DNA from 3 places in the Burkholderia sp. BCC0044 genome. Region 2 is predicted to be linked to each of the others. Evidence: predicted binding sites of a transcription regulator. Region 2 holds the regulator's gene; each other region holds the start of a gene.
The links. The regulator FNR, encoded in region 2, switches genes on or off when oxygen is low (the NO sensors DNR and NnrR bind a similar motif). The targets are predictions, from matches to a motif close to TTGATNNNNATCAA.

Region 1 (7,773 bases), on a different contig from region 2:
AGCGTCGAATTCGTGCCGTTCGCTTCGATTTGCCCTGCGTTGTTATTGATCGCGCCCTGTGCTCGCAGCGACAGATTCCCGTTCGCCTGAACAAGACCGGCTGCATTCGCGATCGCACCGTTCGACTGCGCCGAAAGCGCCTGTCCAGCCAGCACCGAGCCACCGGAATTATCGACGCTGCCTGCCGACACCGAGACGTTCCCGTTGCCGCCAATGGTGCCGCCCGCCGTATTCGTCAGTGCATTTGTCGTCGTAACCGACAGCGCGCTCGTGCCTACGTTTGTAAGCGAACCTCCATCATTGGCGAGGCTGTCGGCTGTCACTGAAACGCCGTTGTTCGCTTCGAGCGTGCCCGCACGGTTATCGACAGCGCCTTGAGCCTTCAGCGTAATGCTGTCCGCACCGACGTAGCCGCCCGCATGGTTATCGAGCGACTGCACGTCGAGCGCAGCCTGTCGCTGCGCGGCCAGCGTACCTGCGCTATTCGAGACGGCTGCAGCTTTCAGGCTCAATGCACCGTTGGTCGCGATCGTGCCGCCTTGGTTCGACAAGGCGCCGGTCGAAATCGACAGCGCACCACTTCCGGCGTGAGTAATTTTCCCGTGGTCGTTGATCAGCGTCGCGGGCGTCAGGTTCAGGTCGGTGCTGTTGGTCTGAATAAGGCCGTTGCTCGAATTATCGAGTGTGTTCGAGACGGCGACATTCATTGCGCCGGTCCCGGTTTGTGTAATGGTGCCGCCGTGGTTCGATAAATTCGTCGCCCCGAGCGACAACTGTGCGGCCTGTATCGAACCCGCATCATTACTCAGTGTCGCGGCATTCACGGTCGCGGATTGTCCGGCCGTGATGCTGCCCGAACCGTTCGTCAACTGCGTACCCGCATTGATCACTGCGTTTTGCGCAGCCGACAACGTACCGCTGCCGTTGTCGAGTGATTGCGTACCGACATTCAGATTTGTTTGCGCGCTGACCGTGCCATGGTTCACGACGCTGCCCGATTGAATCGCCACGCCGCCGTTGCCGCCGATGACACCGCCTTGGGCGCCGAGTGCGGTCGTACCGGCCGCATTCGTCAGTTGCCCCGTCGTGGCAATGGACAAACCGTCCGAATTCAGCGACGTCACGCGACCTGCGCTGTTGTCCAACGAGCTTGCCGAAATATTCATTCCGGCTGTGCTCTGGATCGTGCCCTGGTTGTTCGCGATTGCACCGCCGCGCACCTGCATCGCATTGTTGGAAACCAGTGTGCCGCCCTGATTCGCGATTGCGCCGTTCGACTGCAGGTTCAGCGGACCTTGCGCCGAGATCTTGCCGCTTTGATTCGAGATGCTGCCTGCGGTCAACGTTGCGTTGCCTTGGCTCGACAGCGTGCCGTGATCGTTGATCAACGCACCCGCTGCGTTCGCATCGAGAGCGCCCTGCGCACTTGTTGTCGCATTCGAGAGGTTCAAGTCCCCGGCGCTTGCGTTCAGCGACACGTTACCGTTCGCGGCCGTCTGGCTACCCGCGAGGCTCACGGCAGCACCTGAAATCGACGCGCTCCCACCCGCAACGTTCTGCCCGGTCGCCGTCAATTGGCCAGTGCTCGACAGATTCAGATCGCCACTTTTCCCGGCGGAACCATCGTTATTTACCCCCGCGCCGAGCGTCCCGGTCGAATTGATGCTGCCTGCGCTGACCGTCGTATTTTGCTGTGCGGCGAGCGTGCCGCTGTTCGACAACGTACCGGCTGCTGAAACGTTTGCGCTCTGTTGCGCATACGTCGTGCCGCTGTTTTGAACAGTGTTTGCGGTTGCGGTGAGATTTCCGCTCGCAGTCGTCTTGCCCGTGAGTACGAGCTGGCCGTTCGATTGCAGCGTCAGGTCGCCTGCTTGTGCAGCGATCGTCCCGGCGTTCGCGACACCGACGCCGAATTCGTTCGACACCAGCAGGATGCGGTTACTATACATGCCGCCAAGTTGGCTCACGTCGATCGCAACGGCAGGCGCTGGACCATCACCCGCAATCGGCGTTGCCGCTAGCGTGTCGTGGTTGACTTGGTTCGCACCCGCGACGACGTTCAGATTCTTTGCATAAATAGCTGCATTCGCCTGCACAGCGCGGGCAATCAGATCGACCTGATCGACATTCGATGCATTCAAACCCGCGCCGTTGACGGAAATCAGGCCACGCGATACGTTGAACCCGGAAAGTGAGCCATCCGCACCATAGTACGGTGTGCCCGTCGTCAGTGTGGCTCTCGACGTATTGATGAACCCGCCGCCGTCAACCTGAATACCGGCACTGTTCGACAAGATCACTTCGGCGCGATTGCCGGCGACCTCGACGTAACCTCGCAGTTGCGACGGCGCATTGCTGTTGACTTGATTGACGATGATCCGTGCGGACTGGCCTGCACCGAAGTTCGGGTTGCCGTTGATCATCCCCGCCTGCTGCGTGTTCACGATCGTCGGCGAGTTGTTGAGGATCGCGCCTGGTTTTTGTACGTCGAACTGGTTGTACGTGTTCACCGACACGCCCGCGCCTGACGGGGTGGCAATATTCACCTGCGGGATGCCGTTCTGCGTCTGGATCACACGGGTGCTCGTGCCCGGAGTCGGCGCGATTTGAGCGAAGCTGAATAACGGCACGCCAAACAGCAATGCAGCCGCCATCGCGATCGGCTGCCAAACGATACGCAAGCGCGATGGCGCGCTCGCGCCTTTGGAATTCCCGACTGCATGCGGTGAACTACCGTTTTCCTGAACGACCATCATCGCGCCGCGCGCGCGATTGAACACCACCCGATAGCATTTCTCGTTCATTCTTCGTTGACGCGCACTGCGCCCCGCTTGCAGTCTTATTTGAATTCAGCGTCGATAGGACCGAACGTAATTCGCTGTGTGGTCTTGAACGCGCTTGCAACGGATAGTCAGAGCGACAACGCCTCTCATGCATGTCGCGATTGCGAGACGGCGCTCGCAATTGGTCTCCTCTTATCCACTGCGCGATGCTAGCAGAAGCAATCACCGCGCACTGTCAGAAATGATTAATGCGATACGAGGAGCATCGGCCTTCCCTGCTCCGGAGCCGGAGAGGTTAAAAAATTCCGAAGAATTATATTTTTATAATGTTTTCAGATTGTTAATTCTGAGGTGGGATGAGATTTTATTGGGATAAATTCGACGTGGTTTTAGGCACTGCGCCAATCGATCGATCGCGGCCAGGTGCTCATGATATTGTTAGCCGAACGATTGCAAGATAAGCGGCGACAGTGCCGCGAAACTCGCTTGTATCGAAAATATATCAATCAAGATGGGGAAAAATATGCGCTATCGAGCGCCGAAACTTGCAACGCTGGTTGCATCACTTCGACAACGTCGCCCGCACCGTATACTCGCCTTCCAACCCACCATGCTCAGGCCGCACGAAATACCGCGACGAATCCAGATCCGCCGGCAGCGGCTCGACCGGATAACCGTGCTTTTCCCACGCATCGAGCCCGCCCTTCAGCGCGCGGATGTTGTGGATCATCTTCTTGCGCTGCATCTTCGCGATGAGCCGCTTCGCGGTCGCCTCATTCGGGCACACGCAATAGACGACGATCGGCCGTTTCAGCATTTCCGGGTCGAGCAGGTCCGGCGAATCGAGATCGACCGGCACCGCGCCGGCAATCCGGTACGACTCGCGTTCGCGAATCGCTTTCGGCCGCGCGTCGAAGATCAGCGGCGGTTCGTCGGACGTCATCATCTCGACGAGCTGCGGCGGCGAGATGCGCACCTGCGCGAGATAGCGACGGAACTGCACGCGGCGCACCCACCGGTACAGCAGGAACGTGATGAAGATCGCGAGGAACGCGTCGAGGATCGTGCCGCCGCTCGCGCGCACCCACAGCACGAACTGGACGATCTGGTCGTGAATGGCCGCGCCGCCGATCAGCCAGAACGCCGCCCACAGCGACGCGCCGGCCAGATCCCAGAACAGGAACACGCCGGTGCCGATCGCGGTCGTGCCGAGCAGCGGCGCCGACACGAGGCCGAGGCCCGGCAGGAATTTCGACAGCACGAGCAGCGGCGCGCCGTACCTTTCGAATACATTACGCGCGAAGCGCAGCGTCGTGTCGAGCGACAGCGAGAAGCGCACGAGGCCGTTCAGCAGGCGCCGGCCGCGCGTGCGGCCCATGAAGAACCACAGCGAATCGGCCAGCATCGTCGCGCCGATCGCCGCCGCGAACATGCTGACCCAGGACGCCTGCCCCATCGCCGCCATCGTGCCGCCGAGAATCAGCATCGGCACGGCCGGCACCGGCACGCCGAGCTGCGTGATCAACACGCTCGCGAACACGGCCCACGGGCCGAGCGACGATGGAATAGCAATGGGAAAGTGCCACACGGCGGCGCTCCTGGAAGACATGCGGGCCGCGCGACAGGGCCGTCGGTACGGCGGCGCAACGGCCGCCGCGGCATGTCCGCGACCGACCGGTGCATCAGGGGCATTCTAAACGGGTTTGGCCTCGACCGCGCGGAACACGGGCCGTCGGCACGGGCTTTGCGCCCCGCGTGACGCGACCGCGACGGTCACACGTCGGAGCGCTGCGCAAGCTGCGCGACGTGTTCCGCGTAGTCGGGAAACTCGGCCGCCAGCGCGGCCGCATCCGCCAGCTCGAATTCCGCGAACTCGAACCCGGGCGCAACGGTGCAGCCGACGAGCGCGACGTGCTCCGGCGACGCGCAGCGCGCACCGAACCAGCTTCCGGCCGGCACGACCGCCTGGAATACGGTGCCCGGATGCGTGAGCGGGTTGCCGAGCCGGTGGATCGTCAGCCCGTCGCGCGCGTCGAGCACCCATACTTCGATCGGGTCGCCTGCGTAGAAATGCCAGACCTCGTCGGAGCGGATGCGATGCCACGACGAATACGCGCCGTCGCAGAGCAGGTAGTAGATCGCGGTCGACGCGGCACGTGGCGCGCCGTCGGCCGGACGCACGACCGGCTCGGTCGCGCGGTAGGTTTCACGGAAATAGCCGCCTTCGGGATGCGGTTGCAGGTCGAACTGGCGAATCAGGTCGGTCGCGGAAATCGGCATGGCAGATGACGTCGGTAAGGGTGAAAACCGGCATCCGGCGGGCTGCCCGATCGCGATTGATTCATGCGACCGGGTGCCGCCGGATGTCCCTGCGTCGATCGCCGCGGCCATGCGCACGGCGAACAAGCGGACACCGGCCGATGCTGCCAGAACTGCGTGCCGGGATGCAACCGCCGGTGCGCAACCGCATGCAGGCGAGCCGTATCGTCGACGCCCGCCGCGCCGTGTTGGACGACGCGACGCCGTAGCGCGCCCGCTTACGCAGGCATCCGGGATGCCGCGCGGCATCCTGCCGACTGCAGGCGCGGGCGCTCGTGCCGCAGCGGCAGCCGCCGTACGCCGTCGCTTACGCCGCCGACGACGCCCCCGCCTCGTCGTGCCGCACCAGCAGCACGGGCCGGTCGGCCGCGCGCAGCAGCGATTCCGCCACGCTGCCGAGCAACAGCCTGCGCAGGCCGTGCCGCCCGCTCGTGCCCATCACGATCAGGTCGGCGTCGGCTTCGGCCGCCGTGCGCATCAGCACCGTCGCGATGTCCTCGCCGTACGCGTCGAGCGCGCGCACCGTGCCGCGCACGTGCTGCTGCGCGAGCGCCGCTTTCGCGTCGTCGAGCACCGGCGTCGCGGCATCGGTCGCGGCCACATCGCCGTCGCGCTCGGCCGCGAAGCCGGCGTCGACGTCGACGAGCTGCGGCCGATGTTCGACGACGTACGCACAGGTCACTTCGCCGCCGGACGCCGAGGCGATCCGGATCGCCTCGTTCAGCGCGAGACGCGCGCTCGGGCTGTTGTCGAGCCCGACGAAAATCCGCTTGTACATGGTCCGTTCCTCCGACCGGGCGCGCGTCGCGCACTGCGCAACCACGGCCCGTTACCGCAAGCCGGCCCGGTGCCGGCTTGCCTGCCGAACAGTCTGCCCCACGCGCCGACGCGCAGGTTGACGCGCGTCAAGCGCGGCCGGCGCGCCCGTTGCTTCCCGCCGTTTGCCGCAATTTCAACCGACCCCATTACAAAAAATGTGTAAAGCGCGCACAATTTCATTCTCAAAATAGTCGTTGCACGCAGCCGGTGCGAGTTTCCCCCGGTTTTGCCGCGCTGCCCGAGTGCCCCGGGCAGCCCGAACAACAGAATGGCCATCGAATGACCGCCAGTGGAACCCCGACGCGGGACGCCCGAGGGCCCATGCGCCTCCAGATCATGTTACGCCAGCCGTTCGCGGCCGGCGTCGTTACGCTGTGCGCGGGCGCCGTGCTGTCGCTCGGCGTCGCGCTGCTCGTGCGCGAACAGTGGCAAGGCGCCGTTCACACGCGTTTCGAGCGCCGCACGACACACGTGACCGCGATGCTGCGCCACGAGCTGCAGGCCGGTGTCGCCGTGCTCGAAGGCGCGCGCGGCGCGTTCGGCCTCGTGCCGGACATGACGCCCGGCCAATGGCGCCGGTATGCGGAAACGCTCGATCTCGACAGCGGCCGCTCGCCGGTCCGGCAGATCGGCTATGCGCCGCTGACGCCCGCGGCGCGCGGCGCGCTGGCCGGCGCGAAGCCGCTGCCGGCCGATCCGCTCGCGGCAGCGACGCTCAGCGCCCCCGTCTCGAACTCGCCGGTCGTGCGCTTCGGCGCGTCCGACGCGGCGCCGCTCATGCGCGCGCTGCGGACCGGCGATATCGCGCTCGGCGTCCACCTTGCCGACGACGACGCGTCCCGCGACGCCCGCACCCTGACGCTGTTCCTGCCCGTGACGACCTCGCGGCTGGCCGCCGCCACGCCGTCCGGCACGCGCGAAGCCGGCGCCGACGGGATGCTGTTCGCGGCGCTGAGCCCGCGGCGCCTGGTCGAGCGCGCGCTCGACGCGGAACGCGGGATCGACCTGTGGATGACCGCCGGCGGCGATCCGCGCGCGATCGCCAGCGTCGAGACGACGACCGACGAAGCGTCGGCGTCACCCGACCTGATGCGTCGCACCGACGTGCTGAATTTCGGCGGCACCGCGCTGACGCTCGCCTATTCCGCGGACGGCCGACCGAGCGCGACCGGCGCGCAGCGGGCGGCCGGCACCGTGCTCGCGGCCGGGCTGATCGCGTCGTTCGGGTTCGCGGCGCTCGTCCATGCGCTGCTGCGCGGCCGCGCCGATGCCGGCGCGAGCAGCCGCGGCAGCCTCAACGAGGCGCGGATGATGGGCATCGTCCGTTCGTCGATGGAAGCGATCATCACGATCGATGAGAAGCAGACGGTCGTGATCTTCAACCCGATGGCCGAGCAGGTGTTCGGCGTGTCCGCGATGGAGGCGATCGGCGCGCCGCTGTCGCGCTTCATCCCCGAGCGGTTCCGCGCGGCGCACGCGAAACACGTCGACCAGTTCGGCGTGACGGGCGTGTCCGAGCGGCAGATGGGCCGCCAGCGCGTGCTGTTCGGGCTGCGGGCCAACGGCGAGGAATTCCCGATCGAAGCGTCGATCTCGCAGATCCGCGACGCGTCGGGCAAGCTTTATACGGTGATGCTGCGCGACATCACCGAGCGGCTGCGCGCCGAGAACGCGCTGAAGCAATCGCGCGAGGAATTGCGCGAACTGTCCGCGAACCTGCAGAACGTGCGCGAAGAGGAAAAGACCCGCATCGCGCGCGAGCTGCACGACGACCTCGGTCAGCAGCTCACCGCGCTGAAGATGGACCTGTCGGTCGTCGAGCAGCAACTGCGCATGCCGGGCCGCGCGCAGC
Region 2 (7,773 bases):
CAGGTTGTATTCGGGCTGGATGACCTGGTAGGCCGGCAGCCCGTCGCGCGCGCTGATGGCGGCGGCTTCGCGCAGGCGTGCGCCGCTGTAGTTCGATGCGCCGATGATGCGTACCTTGCCCGCATCGATCAGCGTTTGATAGGCGGCGAGCGTTTCTTCGAGCGGGGCCGTGTCGGCGAGGTCGCGGTGCGAGAAATACAGGTCGATGTAGTCGGTCTGCAGGCGGCGCAGCGAATCGTCGACGGCCTTCAGGATGTTGTCTTTCGACAGCCCCGCGCGCGTGCCGAGCAGGCCGACCTTGGTCGCGATCACGACCTGCTCGCGCTTGCCGGAGCGCTTCAGCCACTTGCCGATGATCGTTTCCGATTCGCCGCCGTGATTGCCGGGAACCCAGGCCGAATAGACGTCGGCCGTGTCGATGAAGTTGATGCCGGTGTCGGCGAGCGCGTCGAGCAACGCGAACGATGCGTTTTCGTCGACGGTCCAGCCGAAGACGTTGCCGCCGAACGCGAGCGGCGAAACCTGGATGTTCGATGTACCGAGGGTGCGATGTGCCATGTTCCTCTCCGATAACTGCAGGTAACGGGATTGAACTGCGGGATGGGTCGAGGCGATCGCGGCGGGACGGCCGGGTGCGCGGTGCGGTTCCGCCGTGGTCGCGGGACACCGGACATTCTCGCCGATCGTTTCGATTCGTGCAGGCGGCGTGCCGCCGCGATGATGGACGGCTTGCGGCAGATGGCGGATACCGTGTCCGCTGCGTGAGTGCTCCGTGCGGCTGCGTTCGATCGGGAGCGAATTTTTTGTGGCGGAGTGTACGACGGGATTCAGGCAGGTTGCGCTGGCGGGGCGCCGACGCGGAGGGAAAGCCGGGCGGCAGGCCGCCGCCCGTGTGCAGACGGTTCGGTCAGCGCAACTGCACCGCCGCGAGAAACAGCACCATGCTGCCGATCGCGCCATCCAGCACGCGCCACGCGACCGCCTTGCGGAACCACGGCGCCAGCAATCGCGCGCCGTAGCCGAGCCCGAGGAACCACACGACGCTGACCGTCATCGCGCCGATCGCGAACGCGAGCCGCGCGCCTTCCGGCTCGCGCGCGCCGGCCGTGCCGATCAGCAGGAACGTGTCGAGATACACGTGCGGGTTGAGCCACGTGAACGCGAGCGTCATCAGCACGATCGCGAGCGTGCCCTGCGGCGGCGGCGCGACCGCGTCGCCGCGCACGTCGAGCGTGTCGTGGCCCGGCTTGAACGCGCGGCGCAGCGCGTTGATGCCGAACCATGCGAGATACGCGAGGCCGACGTACAGCACCGCGTGGACGAAGGTCGGATAGCGCTCGACGAGCACCGATGCGCCGCCGACGCCCGCGCCGATCAGGATCATGTCGGACACCGCGCACAGCAGCACGATCTTGCCGACGTGCGAGCGCATGATGCCCTGGCGCAGCACGAACGCGTTCTGCGCGCCGATGGTGACGATGAGCGACGCGCACAGTGCGGCGCCGTGGGAAAAAGCAAGCCAGTTCATGATGGGGACAGCCGTGGAAGCAGTAGACGAATCAATCGGGTAGCGCTAGTCTGCGGTCGGCACGGAAATAAGAGAAGCTAAATCACCTAATGCGGATTAAGGAAATCTAATGCTCGACTACGCGTTGCTCGATGCCCTCGCGGCCGTGATCCGGCACGGCTCGTTCGAGCGGGCGGCCAAGGAGCTGAACGTCACGCCGTCGGCCGTGTCGCAGCGCGTGAAGCTGCTGGAGGAGCGGGTCGGCAGCGTGCTCGTCAAGCGCGGGCAGCCGTGTGTCGCGACCACGTCGGGCGCGCTGCTGTGCCGGCATACCGAGCGCGTGCAGTTGCTGGAAGCCGAACTGGGCGGCCGGATGCCCGCCTTGCCGGGCCAGATCGCGAGCGCGTGGCCGACGTTGCGCGTGGCCGTCAACGACGACAGCGTCGCGACGTGGTTCATCGACGCAGTCGGGCCGTTCTGCACGGCGCGCGAGACGCTGCTCGATCTCGTGATCGACGATCAGGATTACACCGCGTCGCGCATCCGCGACGGCAGCGTGCAGGGCGCGGTGACCGCGCAGGCCGAGCCGATCCAGGGATGCCGGTCGGAGCGGCTCGGGCGAATCCGTTATCGCGCGGTGTGCTCGCCGGCGTTCTACGCCCGCTATTTCGATGCGGGGATCACGCGCGATGCGCTGCGCCGCGCGCCGTGCGTGATGTTCAATCCGAAGGATGGGTTGCAGGCGCGTTTCATCCGGCGCGTGACGCGCGCGGATCTCGATCCGCCGCAGCACTGGATACCGCACGTCGCGGGCTATCTGCGCGCATGCGAAACGGGATTGGGATGGGGGATGTGCCCGGACCGGATGGTCGACCGCCAACTGGCGGCGGGTGAGTTGATCGACATGTCGCGCGGGCGCACCATCGACATCGATCTGTACTGGCAGAGCTGGCGTCTGTCGATCGGCTGGCTCGACGATTTCAGCGCGGCGCTGAAGACGCGTGCCGCGCTGTTTCTCGATTGACCGGCGAGGTGATGCAGGCGGCGCGCGCGAGGTGCGCGCCGTGCGATGTCAGACGTGCTGCAGGCCGTCGAAGTCGACGATCTGCACGTGGCGGCCCTGCATTTCGATCAGGCCGCGCTTCTGGAATTTCGACAGCGTGCGGCTGACCGTTTCGAGCGTCATGCCGAGATAGCTGCCGATATCCTCGCGCGTCATCCGCAGGTTGAATTCCGACGGCGAGTAGCCGCGCTTCAGGTAGCGCGACGAGACGTCGAGCAGGAAAGCGGCGACGCGCTCCTCGGCATTCAGCGAACCGAGCAGCATCGTTTGCGACGTTTCGCGCACGATCTGTTCGCTCATCAGCTTGTGCATGCGCAACTGCATCGAGCCGGCTTCCGAGCACAGCGTCTTGAGCGCGCTGTACGGAATCACGCAGACCGAACTGTCTTCCAGCGCGACCGCGGTGCGCGGGTGCGTGTCGTCGCAGATGCCGTCGAGGCCGAGCGCTTCGCCGGCGAGGTGCAGGCCCGTGACCTGTTCGCGGCCGTCATGGCGCGTCGCGACGGTTTTCAGCGAACCCGAGCGCACCGCGTACAGGTTGTCGAATGCGTCGCCTTCGCGGAACAGCGCTTCGCCGCGCTTGACCGGGCGGGCCGCGCAGATGACCGATTCGAGGCGGCTGAGCGCTTCGGGCGCCAGGCCTTGCGGCATGCACAGGTGCCGCATCGCGCACGACGAGCAGTGTGCGGCCTGGCGGGGAGCCCAGCTACCGGCATGGGGCGTGGCGGCGGGGCGGGTGGCGACGGGCGTCAGCATGATCGTTTACTCCGGCGTTGAATCGACGAAATCATTGTCCCACCGCAAGTTGCCGCCGTCGGGTGACAAAACGTCGCGACCGGCCGCGCGTGCCGAACGCCGCTCAGGCAGCCGGCTCGTCGGCGCTGGCGGCCGCCGGGATCAGCAGCACCGGCAGCGTCGCGTGGCGCACGCATTGTTCGGCGATGCTGCCGAGCACGAGGCGGCGGAAGCCGCGGCGGCCGTGCGTGCCGAGCACCAGCAGATCGGCGCCGAACGCTTTCGCACCGTCGAGGATCAGCGACGATACGTCGTTGAGCGACGTCGCTTCGTTCAGCCGCGTTTCGCCTTTCACGCCGGCGGCCTGCATCCGGCTCGCGAAATCCTGCGCGAGCGTGTTGCCCTGTGCGACGAGCTGATCGCGCAGCACGGACGGATCGTAGCCGGGCACGTTGTAGTAGATCGCGGCGTTCTCGACGACGTAGAACGGCTGCAGCTCCGCGCCGTGCGCTTTCGCGAGCGCCAGCGCGGCATCGAACGCATGGCGGGACGTGTCGCTGCCGTCGACGGCAACCAGAATACGCTTGTACATAGTGTCTCCGAGTGGCGGGTTGAAACGAAGTCGGTCGAATGGCCGATGGGGCCGGGCAATGCGCAATGCTGCGAGGCAGAGTAAACCAACGGGCACGATCGTGCAGCGAGGTGCCCGTCATGTCGCACGACCGCGCGGCTCCTGTCGCTGTCGTGCATGGCCATGCACGCGACGCATGCCGCACCGCGCGATGCGTGTCGTATGGATCGGCCGCATCGTCGACGAAAGCGCATGCGTGCGCATCGACGCGACCCGGCACGGCGACCAGGTCGACGCGCCGCACCCATCGCCATTCAATCGCAATCGCGCCGTGGCGCCATGACTTCGGTCAACGCATGTGCGTCGACGCGATGCACGGCATGCATGGCCGAAGATGCGGACGCGCCGAATCGTTCGCTTCGGCACCGCGCGAGCGAGTATCGGCGTGCAGCGCAATCGCCCGCGCCGATTCACCACCATCGACCGATGGCGATTCCCAAACGAACGACCGATTCAAACGCCGCGCGGGCTATCTCGGTACGGCCGTCAACTCGATGACGCGCTCCGGCCGGCGGCCGTGCCCGGGCCAGTACGCGCTGCCGTACATCCGATGAACGGGACCGAACGGCGCATCACCCGCAGTCGGCGTGTCGAAGCCTTTTTCGATCACCATGTAGCCGGCGCGCAACGCGAACGCCGGATGGTTGCCGTCGGGGCGGCTGTCGAATCCGGCGAAGCCGTCGCCGGCTTCCGGCATCGCATTGACGAGCGACGCGTTGCTGCGCGTGACCTGGTCGGGCGAGATGAGCCCGACGCCGGCGAGGCGCGACGCTTCGCGATTCTTGCCGTCGGTGTCGACCGTGCTGTCGTGCGTGTCGTCGTTGTCGAGTTCGATGCTGCGCGGACGCGCACGACCTGTTTGAGCGGAGGATTCCATCGCGGCTCTCCTGGCGGCGACACGCTCCGGATCGAAGCAAATCCCGTTCCGGGCACGACGGGAAAAGGCGCGCGGGCGATCGCCGCGGTCGCGCGACGCGCACTGATTTGTCATGATTTATTTCAGCTAGAAGACGCGTTTTCTACAGAGTATGATTCTTTTCCTGCGAAGCGGCGACAGGGGATGAAGTCTCGCCGCCTCTGCCCGCGCCGGGGCGCCGCAGCACCCTTAAAGACGGGTAGCGAACAACAAAGCAAGGGACTAGAGGTGGCGGATTCATGCAAGCGACTACTGCCTTCACGCACCGCGGTTATCTGTTGAATTGCGCGCCCGCACGCGCCAGTGACGGTTCGTTCAAGCCCTACGTCGTGATCTCCCGATCGAGCGACGGGGAGCTCGTGGCGAACCGGTTTTTCCCGATCGAGCTCCAGTTCAACGACGAAGGCGACGCGATCGCGCACGCGCGCGACTGGGCCGTGCGCTGGATCGACGCGAGCAGCATCTCGATGTGACGCCGCCGCGCGCGAGCGGCGTCGGCCGTCCGGCCGATCCCCGGGGTGCCGCTCCCGGACAAAAAACGCGGTAATCTTGCGGAACCCGTCACTTTATTAGCGGCCGCGCAACCGCGCGCGGCTGCCCGCATTGGCATATGTCGACATCACCCGCCCGTCAGTGGGGCCTCGAAGAAATCGTCGCCGGCTTGCGCGAGTCGCGCGAGGAACTCCATCGCACGCGCCATCCGCGCGGCATCCGCGAACTGCCGTCGCGCGATGCGATCTGCAAGATTGTGACCGGCCTGCGCGCGTCGATGTTTCCGACGCACTACGGCGCGCCCGACCTCACCGACGAAAGCGTCGACTTCTACGTCGGCCACACGCTCGAAAGCACGCTGCGCGTGCTGTCCGAGCAGATTCGCCGCGCGCTGCCGTTCCTGCCCGAGCATGTCGATACGCCGTTCGCCGAGCTCGACGAACGCGCGTTCGAGATCGCGCGCGAATTCGGCCGACAGTTGCCGGCCATTCGTGCGCTGCTCGTCAGCGACATCCAGGCCGCGTACGCGGGCGATCCGGCCGCGCAGCACATCACCGAGATCCTGCTGTGCTATCCCGGCGTGTTCGCGATGATGCACCATCGGCTCGCGCACGCGCTGCACCAACTCGGTGTGCCGCTGCTCGCGCGGTTCATCAATGAAATCGCGCACTCGGCCACCGGCATCGACATCCACCCCGGCGCGCAGATCGGCCCGAGCTTCTTCATCGACCACGGCACCGGTGTCGTGATCGGCGAAACCGCGATCATCGGCGAGCGCGTGCGCGTGTACCAGGCCGTCACGCTCGGCGCGAAGAGTTTCCCGGCCGATGGCGAAGGCGCGCTGGTGAAGGGCAATGCACGGCACCCGATCGTCGAGGACGACGTGGTGATCTATGCGGGCGCGACGATTCTCGGCCGCGTGACGATCGGGCGCGGCTCGGTGATCGGCGGCAACGTGTGGCTCACGCACAGTGTGCCGCCCGGCACGAGCGTCGCGCAGGGCAAGGTCCGCGAGGGCGGCAGCGCCGAGAAGCCGTAACGCGGTGGGCGAATGCGCGGGCGCCGTTCCGCGCAACGCGGCGGATGACGCGCAATGGTTCGGCGGCCGGCCCGCCGTCGGGCGCTACCGGACGTGAGCGGCGCGAAACGCGCTCGATCCGGCGCACGAAGGCAGCGCGCAGCCGCCGTCGTTCATCGAAGCCTCACTCAGTGCTTGCCGTCCGGCGAGCGGTGCTTGTACAGCACGTCCTGATCGACGCGGATCAGGTTCTGGCCCGCATCGACGACGAAATCCACGCCGTTGTACGCATTGCCCGTCAGCAGCAGGATCGCGCTCGCGACGTCGTCGGGGCCCGCGATGCGTGCAAGCGGCGTCGATGCCCGGCTCGCGTGTTCGAAGTCGGCGGGCGTCTGGTCGTCGCTCGGCAGCATCAACCCCGGGAACACCGCGTTCACGCGCAGCACCGGCGCGGACGACAGCGCGAGCATCTGCGTGAGGTTGCCGAGCGCGGCCTTCGCGACCGTATAGCTGAAGTGGTCGCGGTGGAAGTTTTCCTTGATCTTCTGATCGACCACATTCACGACGACGCCCTGCGTGCCGGCCGCGCGGGCCCGTTCGTAGAACGCGCGTGTGAGCAGGATCGGCGCGCGGCAGTTGACGGCCCACGCCTGGTCGAACGCCGCGAGATCGAAGCTCGGGAAATGGTCCTGCCAGAACACCGACGCGTTGTTGACCAGCACGTCGAGACGCCCGAAGCGCGCATAGACCTGGTCGATCAGCGCGGTGATCTGCGCGGCATCGGACAGGTCGGCCTGCAGCGCCACCGAATCGTGCCCGCGCTCGGCCATCGCGCGGGCGGCGGCGTGCGCGGCATCGGCCGACCGGTCGTAGTGCACCGCGGTGCGATAGCCGTGCGCGGCGAAATACTCGGCGAACGCGCGCCCGGCCCGGCGCGCGGCGCCGGTCACGAGCACGACGGGCGCGTGCGCCGTTTGCTTCGTCTGCTCCATCAGGTATTCGTCAGGTTGACCGAGGAAGGATTCGCGACGATCGACAGGAATTCGCGACGCGTCGACGGATCGGTGCGGAACGTGCCGAGCATGCGCGACGTGACCATTTCGACGCCCGGCTTGTGCACGCCGCGCGTCGAGATGCACTGGTGCGCGGCTTCGAGGATCACGCCGACGCCCTTCGGCTGCAGCACGTCGAACAGCGTGTCGGCGATCTGCACGGTCATCTTTTCCTGGATCTGCAGGCGCTTCGCGAACGCGTCGACGAGGCGCGCGAGCTTCGAGATGCCGACGACGCGATGGTTCGGCAGATACGCGACGTGCGCGCGGCCGATGATCGGCACCATGTGGTGCTCGCAATAGCTCTCGAAGCGGATGTCCTTCAGCACGATCATTTCGTCGTAGCCGTCGACTTCGCT
Region 3 (7,773 bases), on a different contig from region 2:
TTGCCGAGCGATGCCGGCGCACGTATTCGCCGCGCAGCACCAGTTCGCCCGCCGGCGCGTTTTCGCGCATGCGCTTGCAGGCCGGGCATTCGAGCTGGCGCCGATCGAGCGGCGTCGCGTACCAGGTCCAGCGGCCGGCGTCGCAGACGGCGCCGCATCCTTCGCAGATCCGGTCGCCCGACGGCCGCTTCGGATCGCGGTAACTGTCTTTCGTATGCGGCTGCATGCGCTTGTCGCGGCGCAGATAATTGCGGCCGGGGCCGGAATGCGAACGATTCATGGCTGCTTCTCCGTGGTGATCGGCGGTACGGGCGCGACGCTCACGCGACGCTCATGCAACGATCAGCCGGTCGACGACCTCGCGCACGCCCCTGACCGACGCCGCCGCGCCGCACGCGGCACGTCTTTCCGCCAGCGACGCGACCGTGCCCGTCAGCGTGACGATGCCGTCGTCCGCGTCGATCGCGATCCCGGCGGATTCGCGCTGCGCGCGACGGGCCAGCGCTTCGGCAATCCGCGTGCCGACGTCGGGCACCGTAGGGTCGGCCCGCACGCGAATGCGGTTCGCGACGCCGACGACGCCTTTCATCCGGCTCACCATCTTTTCCGCTGCACGGCTCTGGAACGCATGATCGACCTCGCCGTCGAGCGTCACGCAGCCGTGATCGACTTCGACGCGAATCGGGTGATCGCGCAATGCCTCCTGCCAGCCGAGCGCGAACGTGATGGCGATCGCCAGTTCGTGGTCGGCGCACGCATTCTCCGGCGGCTCGACGTTCAGTTCGAGCACCAGCGCGCGCGCATCCGCGACATGCAGCGCGGTTTTCTGGGCTTCGAGCTTCTGCGCCCAGCTGTCGACCGTGCCGCGCAGCGTCACGATCCGGTCGCGTACGTCGACGTCGATCCGGCGCGAATCGATCGCCGGATTCCAGAACAGCGCCTGCTCGACATCCTGCTTGAGTGCTGCATCGGACTTCATGTCGGTCTCCCGTGCCGGCGCGTGCCGATCGCGAGGCGTGCGACCGGACGTGTGCCGTACCCGATTCAGCATCGCGCATGGCGGCACCGGCGGCTTGACGAGGATCAAGCAACCGCCGGCTTGCGGCAACGGCGGCCCGGTGCGTAGCCGGCCGATTCGTCCGTTGATGCAGATCAATGGGCCGTCGGAGCGCGACTCGATCATGGCGAAAGACGCCGCGAACGTCATGAACAGAAAGCAGTACCGCATCGCTCTCGCGACGCTGAGCGTATTCATCGCGCTGGCGTCGCTACTGGGCGTCGTGCATGCGATGCTGGTCGACGCGCACGTGCTGCCGTACGCGATCGTCACGCTGGTGTCGGGCGCCGTCGCGTTCGTCGCGCAGTTCGATCCCGCGCCGAGCGAGCGATAGCGAAACAGCCGGACGCGCCGCATTCGACATCATGTTCGATGCGGGAATCCCTGATTTCCGTCAATCGCCGCGCGCCGGTTCGCGATGTAATCGACGCACTGAACCCCTCGACTTCCAGTGAGACGAGCGATGAAACTGACTTTTCTCGGTGCGACCGAAACCGTGACCGGCTCGAAGTATCTGGCCGAGCACGGCGGCCGGCGCGTGCTGGTCGATTGCGGCCTGTTCCAGGGCACGAAAAACCTGCGCTTGCGCAACTGGAGCCCATTGCCGCTCGCGCCCGACATGCTCGACGCGGTCGTGCTCACGCATGCGCATATCGACCATACCGGCTACCTGCCGGTGCTGGTGCGCGAAGGCTATCGCGGGCCGGTGTACTGCACGGCGGCCACGGCCGAACTCTGCGACATCATGCTGCGCGACAGCGCGCGGCTGCAGGAGGAAGAAGCCGACTTCGCGAACCGGCACGGTTACTCGAAGCATCATCCGGCGCAGCCGCTTTATACGCTCGACGATGCGCAGCGGGCGCTGCGCCTGCTGACGCCCGTCGCCTTCGACGAATGCACCGCGCTCGGCGACGGCCTCGCGTTCCGCCTGCTGCCGGCCGGGCACATCCTCGGCGCGGCGAGCGTGGTGATGCACTGGGATCACAAGGTGCTCGCGTTCTCGGGCGACCTCGGCCGCTATCACGACCCGATCATGCAGCCGCCGCGGCCGCCCGCGCATGCGGATTTCGTGGTCGTCGAGTCGACGTACGGCGACCGGCTGCATCCGGAATCGGATCCCGAGAACGAGCTCGCCACGCTGTTCGACACGACCTTCGCGCGCGGCGGGGTCGTCGTGATGCCGTGTTTCACCGTCGGCCGCGCGCAGGAGATCCTGCACTACATCGCGCGGCTGAAGGCGTCCGGCCGCATGGCGCGCGTCCCCGTGTTCCTCGACAGCCCGATGGCGACCGACGTGACCGAAATCTATCGCCACCACATCCTCGAACACCGGCTGACCGTGTCCGAAGCCAACGCCCTCGGCCACGCGGCGACGATGATCCGGACGGTCGATCAGTCGAAGGCGATTGCCGAACACCATGGCCCGATGGTCGTCATCGCCGGCAGCGGCATGGCCACGGGCGGCCGCGTGCTGCATCACCTGGCCCGCTATGCGCCGGATGCGCGCAACACGATCGCGCTGGTCGGCTACCAGGCCGTCGGTACGCGCGGGGCGGCGCTGGCCGCGCACGAGCCGACGCTGAAGATTCACGGCGAATACGTCCGCGTGCGCGCGCAGGTCGAGTCGATCACGACGCTCTCCGCCCATGCCGACTACGAGGAAGTGCTGAAGTGGCTCGGCACGATGCCGTGTGCGCCCGTGCGAACGTTCGTCACGCATGGCGAACCCGCTGCCGCGGATGCGATGCGTCGGCGCATTTCGGAGCGGCTGCATTGGCCGTGCGAGGTGCCGACTTACGCGCAATGCGTCGATCTGGACGAAATCGAAGCCGGCAGCACGCAGGAACCCGCCGCGCTGTCGTCCTGATCGGCGGTCATGCCGCCCGGCATGCTGAACACGTGCGACGGGAGGCCGCGCACCCGGTTTCCCGTCATTCGCCTGCCGACGATCAACCGACTTCGATGATGACCTTCAGCGCATGGGTTTGGGCGGCCCGGCCGAACGTGTCGTACGCACGCTCGACATCGTCGAGCGAAAACCGGTGCGTGATCAGGCGCGTCGGATCGAGACGCCCGGCGCGCACGGTCTTCAGCAGCATCGGCGTGCTGACCGTGTCGACGAGCCGCGTGGTGATCGAGATGTTGCGATCCCACAGCTTCTCGAGGTGAAGGTCGGCCTTCACGCCATGCACACCGACGTTCGCGACGACACCGCCCGGCGCCACGAGCGCCGTGCACATCTCGAACGTCGCCGGAATGCCGACCGCCTCGATCGCGCAATCGACCCCGATGCCGTCGGTCAGCTTCATCACTTCCGCGACCGGATCGCCGGCACGGCCATCGAGGCAATCGGTCGCGCCGAAGTGACGCGCGATCTCGAGCCGGTTGCTGTCCGGGTCGATCATGATGACCCGCGCGGGCGAGTAGAACTGCGCGGTCAGCAACGCGGCCAGCCCGATCGGACCGGCGCCGACGATCGCGACCGAGCACCCCGGCTGCACCTTGCCGTTCAACACCCCGCATTCGAACCCGGTCGGCAGGATATCGGACAGCATCACGAGCGCGTCCTCGTCGGCGCCGGCCGGAATCCGGTACAGGCTGGTCGCCGCATGCGGGATACGCACGTACTCGGCCTGCGTGCCGTCGATACGATGGCCGAGAATCCAGCCGCCGGTCGTGCAATGCGAATAGAGTCCGCGGCGGCAGTATTCGCAGCGGCCGCACGACGAGATGCACGATATGAGCACGTGATCGCCCGGCTTCAGCGAATCGACCGCGGCGCCGACCTGCTCGACGATGCCGACGCCCTCGTGGCCGAGAATACGGCCGGGTTCGCAGGTCGGTACGTCGCCTTTGAGAATATGCAGATCGGTGCCGCAGATCGTCGTGCGCGTCACGCGGACGATCGCATCGGTGGGCGACTGCAGTTCCGGTTTGGGCCGTTCCTCGAGCGCCTTGCGCCCCGGCCCGTGGTAGACGAGTGCTTTCATCGCTGTCGATCAATGAGTTGCCGTCCACTTCACTATGCGACCGTGGCGCGCGGCTGCCGTTGATCTGAGTCAAGCGCGTGGAAACCCTGCTTCGTAGACTGGATTGCACTGGCGGATCACCCGTCGATGGAGCGATTCCGATGAGCTACAAAAGCATGGTCGTGCACCTCGATACCAGCGCCCGCGCGCATTCGCGCCTCGAGTTCGCATTGCGTCTCGCCCGGCGCTTCGGTGCGCATCTCACCGGGCTGTTCGCGGTCTACACGCCCGAGCCGCATTCGTTCTACGTGATGGCCGGCTCCGCCGACTATTTCCGCGCGCACCGCGAACAGCGCGACGAGCGGCTCGCCGCGCTGGAGCGTCTGTTCCATGCGGAGACGGCGCGCGCCAAAGTGCCGGCAACCTGGATTCGCGCGGACGAGCGCGCGAACGTGGCCGTCCCGCGGGCCGCCCGTCTCGCCGACCTGGTGATCGCAGGCCAGAGCGACCCGAACGATCCCGAGACCTACATCGACGACCAGTTTCCGGAGAACCTCGTGTTGTCGGCCGGCCGCCCGGTGCTGTTCTGGCCGTACACAGGAGAATTCGCGTCGATCGGCGAACGGGTTTTCGTCGCATGGGACAGCAGCCGCGAAGCGGCCCGCGCCGCGCACGACGCGCTGCCCTTTCTCGAACACGCGAAGCGCACGACGGTCGTCGCCGTGGTCAACGGCAATTCGGAGGCCGCGGCCACGCGGATTCCGGCCGCCGATGCCGCGCTGATGCTGGCGCGCCATGCGCACGACGTGAACGTGCTCGACATCGATGGCGCCGGCTCGTCCGTCGGCGACACGCTCCTGTCGCGCGCATATGAAACGGGTTCCGACCTGCTCGTCATGGGCGCGTACGGCCATCCGCGCTGGCGCGAGCTGCTGATGGGCGGCGCCACGCGCACGGTGCTCGCGTCGATGACGCTGCCGGTGCTGATGTCGCACTGAGCCGCCCGGCCGAACGTCGTGTCGTCCGCGTCGAGCGCGGTCACGGTGGTCGTCGAGCCCGCCAACGAAGCGTGGATCGCGGCGCGCCCCCCGGCGGGCGTGCTGCGCGGCAACCGGGACGCTTGATCCAGATCAGCGCCATCGGCGTGCACGCGCCGATGATGGTTTCATCCACAACCGTTCAAGGGACATGCCATGTACTCGAACATTCTGGTCGCACTCGACGGCAGCGACACGTCGTCCCGTGCACTCGACGCCGCGCTGGATCTCGCGGCGCAAACGGGCGCGCGGCTGACACCCGTCTACGTCGTCGATTTCCTGGTGCCGGCCTACGACATGTATGGATACGATCCGTCGATCCTGGTCGATTCATTTCGTGAAGAAGGATTGCGCGTGACCGAGGACGCCGCGCGACGCATGAAGGCGCGCAACGTGGCCGGCACGCCGCAGATTTCCAACGTCGCGCCGGCAGGCGAAGACATCCCGCACCGGATCGTCGGTCTCGCGGGCGAGATCGACGCCGATCTGATCGTGATGGGCACGCATGGCCGGCGCGGCTTTCGGCGCATGTTCCTCGGCAGCGTGGCCGAACGCGTGCTGCGCCAGGCCGGTTGCCCGGTCCTGATGATTCCGGCGAGCTGCGAAACGAAGGCGTCGGCCGAAGTCGCTGCCGCTTCCACCGAAAAGGTGCCGTCATGAGCTACAAGACCCTGCTCGTCCATCTCGACGACAGCGAACGCTGTGCGACGCGAGTCGACCTCGCGCTCCAGCTCGCGGGACGCTGGAACGCGCATTTGATCGGCCTCTACCTGGTTTGCCAGGACCTCTTCGAACCGTTGCGTCGGCCCGACGAACCGCTGAAGCTGGCCGTCTACGAGCGCCTGTGCGACCAGCGGCGCAAGGAGGCGGAAGAACGATTCCTGACGGCCGCCGAACGCGCCGGGCGCAGCGTCGAATGGCAGGCGCCGGCCGGCAATGCGACCGATGCGGCGATCCTGCATGCACGTCACGCCGATCTGCTGGTGCTCGGCCAGGAGGATCCCGACGATCGCATGACCTACGTCGCGCGCCATTTCGTCGAGGACGTCGTGATCGGCAGCGGCCGTCCGGCGATCGTCGTGCCGTATGCGGGCGACGTGCGCACGTTCGGCGAGAACGTGCTGATCGGCTGGGACGGCGGGCGCGAGGCCGCGCGCGCGATGGCCGACGCGCTGCCGCTGCTCGCCCGCGCACGCTTCGTCAACGTCGAGACGGTCGTCCGCGGCCAACCCGATCCGGACCAGACGCCGGCCGGCGTCGACGTCGCCGCGTATCTCGAACGGCACGGCGTTCGCGCGTCGTTCTCGACGACGCCGCGCGAGCGGTCGGTCGGCGTGGGCGGCACGCTGCTGAACCGGGTGACCGATCTGCACGCGGACCTGCTCGTCATGGGCCTGTACAGCCATACCCGCGCCCATGAGCGCGTGCTGGGCGGTGCGACGCGCACGATCCTCGAGACGATGACGGTGCCGGTGCTGCTGTCCCACTGAGCGAACGAAAACGGGGCAGCCGCTTGCGGCTGTCCCGCTCGTGTCGGACGGTCACAACACGCCGGCGCTCGCGCCTGCCCCCTCCCGCACCACCAGCACCGGCCGGTCCGCGATGCGCACCAGCGACTCGGCGACGCTGCCGAGCACCGCACGCCGCGACCGCCGTGCGTGCCCATCACGATCAGGTCCGCACGGCATCCGGCGGCGGCACGCGCCAGCACGTCCCACACGTCCATTCCGCGCGCGTCGATCGTCTGCGCGATGCCGCGCACGCCGGACAGCTGGAACGCGGTTTCCGCGTCCGCGACCGCAATCGCGGCCCGGTCCGCGTCCAGCCCGGCCGGACCGCGCGAATCGATATCGCCGCGATCGACGTCAGTCAGCCGACGCGCCTGCGACACCACGCACATGGCGATGACCAGGCCGCCCGATTCGCGGGCGAGCGAAATCGCCTCATCGAGGGCGAGCCGCGCACTGCGGCTGTCGTCGATTGCCGCGAAGATCCGGTGGTACATGGCGCATCCCTCCGTTCGAATTCGGTTGGTTCGTCCAGCCAGTGTGGGCCGGACGAGCGCCTGTCGGTTGATACGGGTCAAGCAGGCGCGGCGGCGCCCGTACGCATCGGTCCCGATTGGCGAGCGCCGATAAAACGCGCACAATTTCGGGCGACATCACAGTTCCGGCCCGCCCCGCTCTTCTTGCCTCGCGTCCGGCCCGCCGCCCGCCAGCCGCCGGCGAAATCCGTCAGGATGAACGGCAATGACAGTGAATGCGCCCTCCTTCAAGGCCGGCCCGTCCCCCCAACGGATTCGGCCCGCCCGCCATGCAGCCATGGCGGCCGCGCTGCTGACACTCGCGCTCGGTCTGACTGCTACGGTTGCGGCGTCCCGTGCACTGCAGAACGAGGCCCGGCAAGCCGCCCAGGCCCGGTTCGAGCAAACCGCGACGCGCGCGACCGCGGACCTGCGGCGCAGCCTCCTTGGCGCCGCTGCCCTCTTGCGCGGCGCGCGTGGCTTCGCGGCAACACTGGCCGCGCCGCAATCCGGGCCAGCGTGGCGGGACTACCTCGCCGGTCTCGATCTGGAAGGCTTGCAGACGCCCGTGCGAAGTATCGGAAGAATCGACCCGAGCGCCGCCATCGACGATCAGTCGACCCGGCAGGCACTGCAACGCGCAGCGGAAACCGGCAAGGCCGCGCTGGCCGCGAACGCGATCCAGGA

Region 1: the regulator FNR is predicted to act here: its motif matches at 5,998-6,011, upstream of HWX14_RS12765 (universal stress protein).
Region 3: the regulator FNR is predicted to act here: its motif matches at 5,147-5,160, upstream of HWX14_RS24985 (universal stress protein).

The regions. Positions count from the first base shown of each region.
Region 1 is NZ_CADFDO010000002.1:936,416-944,188, forward strand. Features, by position in the region: gene HWX14_RS12750 (hemagglutinin repeat-containing protein) at 1-2,804, opposite strand, end outside; gene HWX14_RS12755 (DedA family protein/thiosulfate sulfurtransferase GlpE) at 3,346-4,371, opposite strand; gene HWX14_RS12760 (cupin domain-containing protein) at 4,557-5,063, opposite strand; gene HWX14_RS12765 (universal stress protein) at 5,410-5,880, opposite strand; gene HWX14_RS12770 (PAS domain S-box protein) at 6,201-7,773, shown strand, end outside.
Region 2 is NZ_CADFDO010000003.1:878,883-886,655, reverse strand. Features, by position in the region: gene HWX14_RS20950 (aldo/keto reductase) at 1-558, opposite strand, end outside; gene HWX14_RS20945 (LysE/ArgO family amino acid transporter) at 908-1,528, opposite strand; gene HWX14_RS20940 (LysR family transcriptional regulator ArgP) at 1,638-2,531, shown strand; gene fnr (fumarate/nitrate reduction transcriptional regulator Fnr) at 2,580-3,326, opposite strand; gene HWX14_RS20930 (universal stress protein) at 3,430-3,897, opposite strand; gene HWX14_RS20925 (DUF3005 domain-containing protein) at 4,406-4,813, opposite strand; gene HWX14_RS20920 (hypothetical protein) at 5,092-5,325, shown strand; gene epsC (serine O-acetyltransferase EpsC) at 5,463-6,383, shown strand; gene HWX14_RS20910 (SDR family oxidoreductase) at 6,551-7,354, opposite strand; gene folE (GTP cyclohydrolase I FolE) at 7,354-7,773, opposite strand, start outside.
Region 3 is NZ_CADFDO010000004.1:504,689-512,461, reverse strand. Features, by position in the region: partial or broken gene HWX14_RS25015 (BCAM0308 family protein) at 1-280, opposite strand, end outside; gene HWX14_RS25010 (BON domain-containing protein) at 332-979, opposite strand; gene HWX14_RS25005 (DUF2964 family protein) at 1,206-1,391, shown strand; gene HWX14_RS25000 (MBL fold metallo-hydrolase) at 1,521-2,924, shown strand; gene HWX14_RS24995 (zinc-dependent alcohol dehydrogenase family protein) at 3,007-4,047, opposite strand; gene HWX14_RS24990 (universal stress protein) at 4,188-5,024, shown strand; gene HWX14_RS24985 (universal stress protein) at 5,220-5,723, shown strand; gene HWX14_RS24980 (universal stress protein) at 5,720-6,553, shown strand; partial or broken gene HWX14_RS24975 (universal stress protein) at 6,605-7,068, opposite strand; gene HWX14_RS24970 (PAS domain S-box protein) at 7,313-7,773, shown strand, end outside.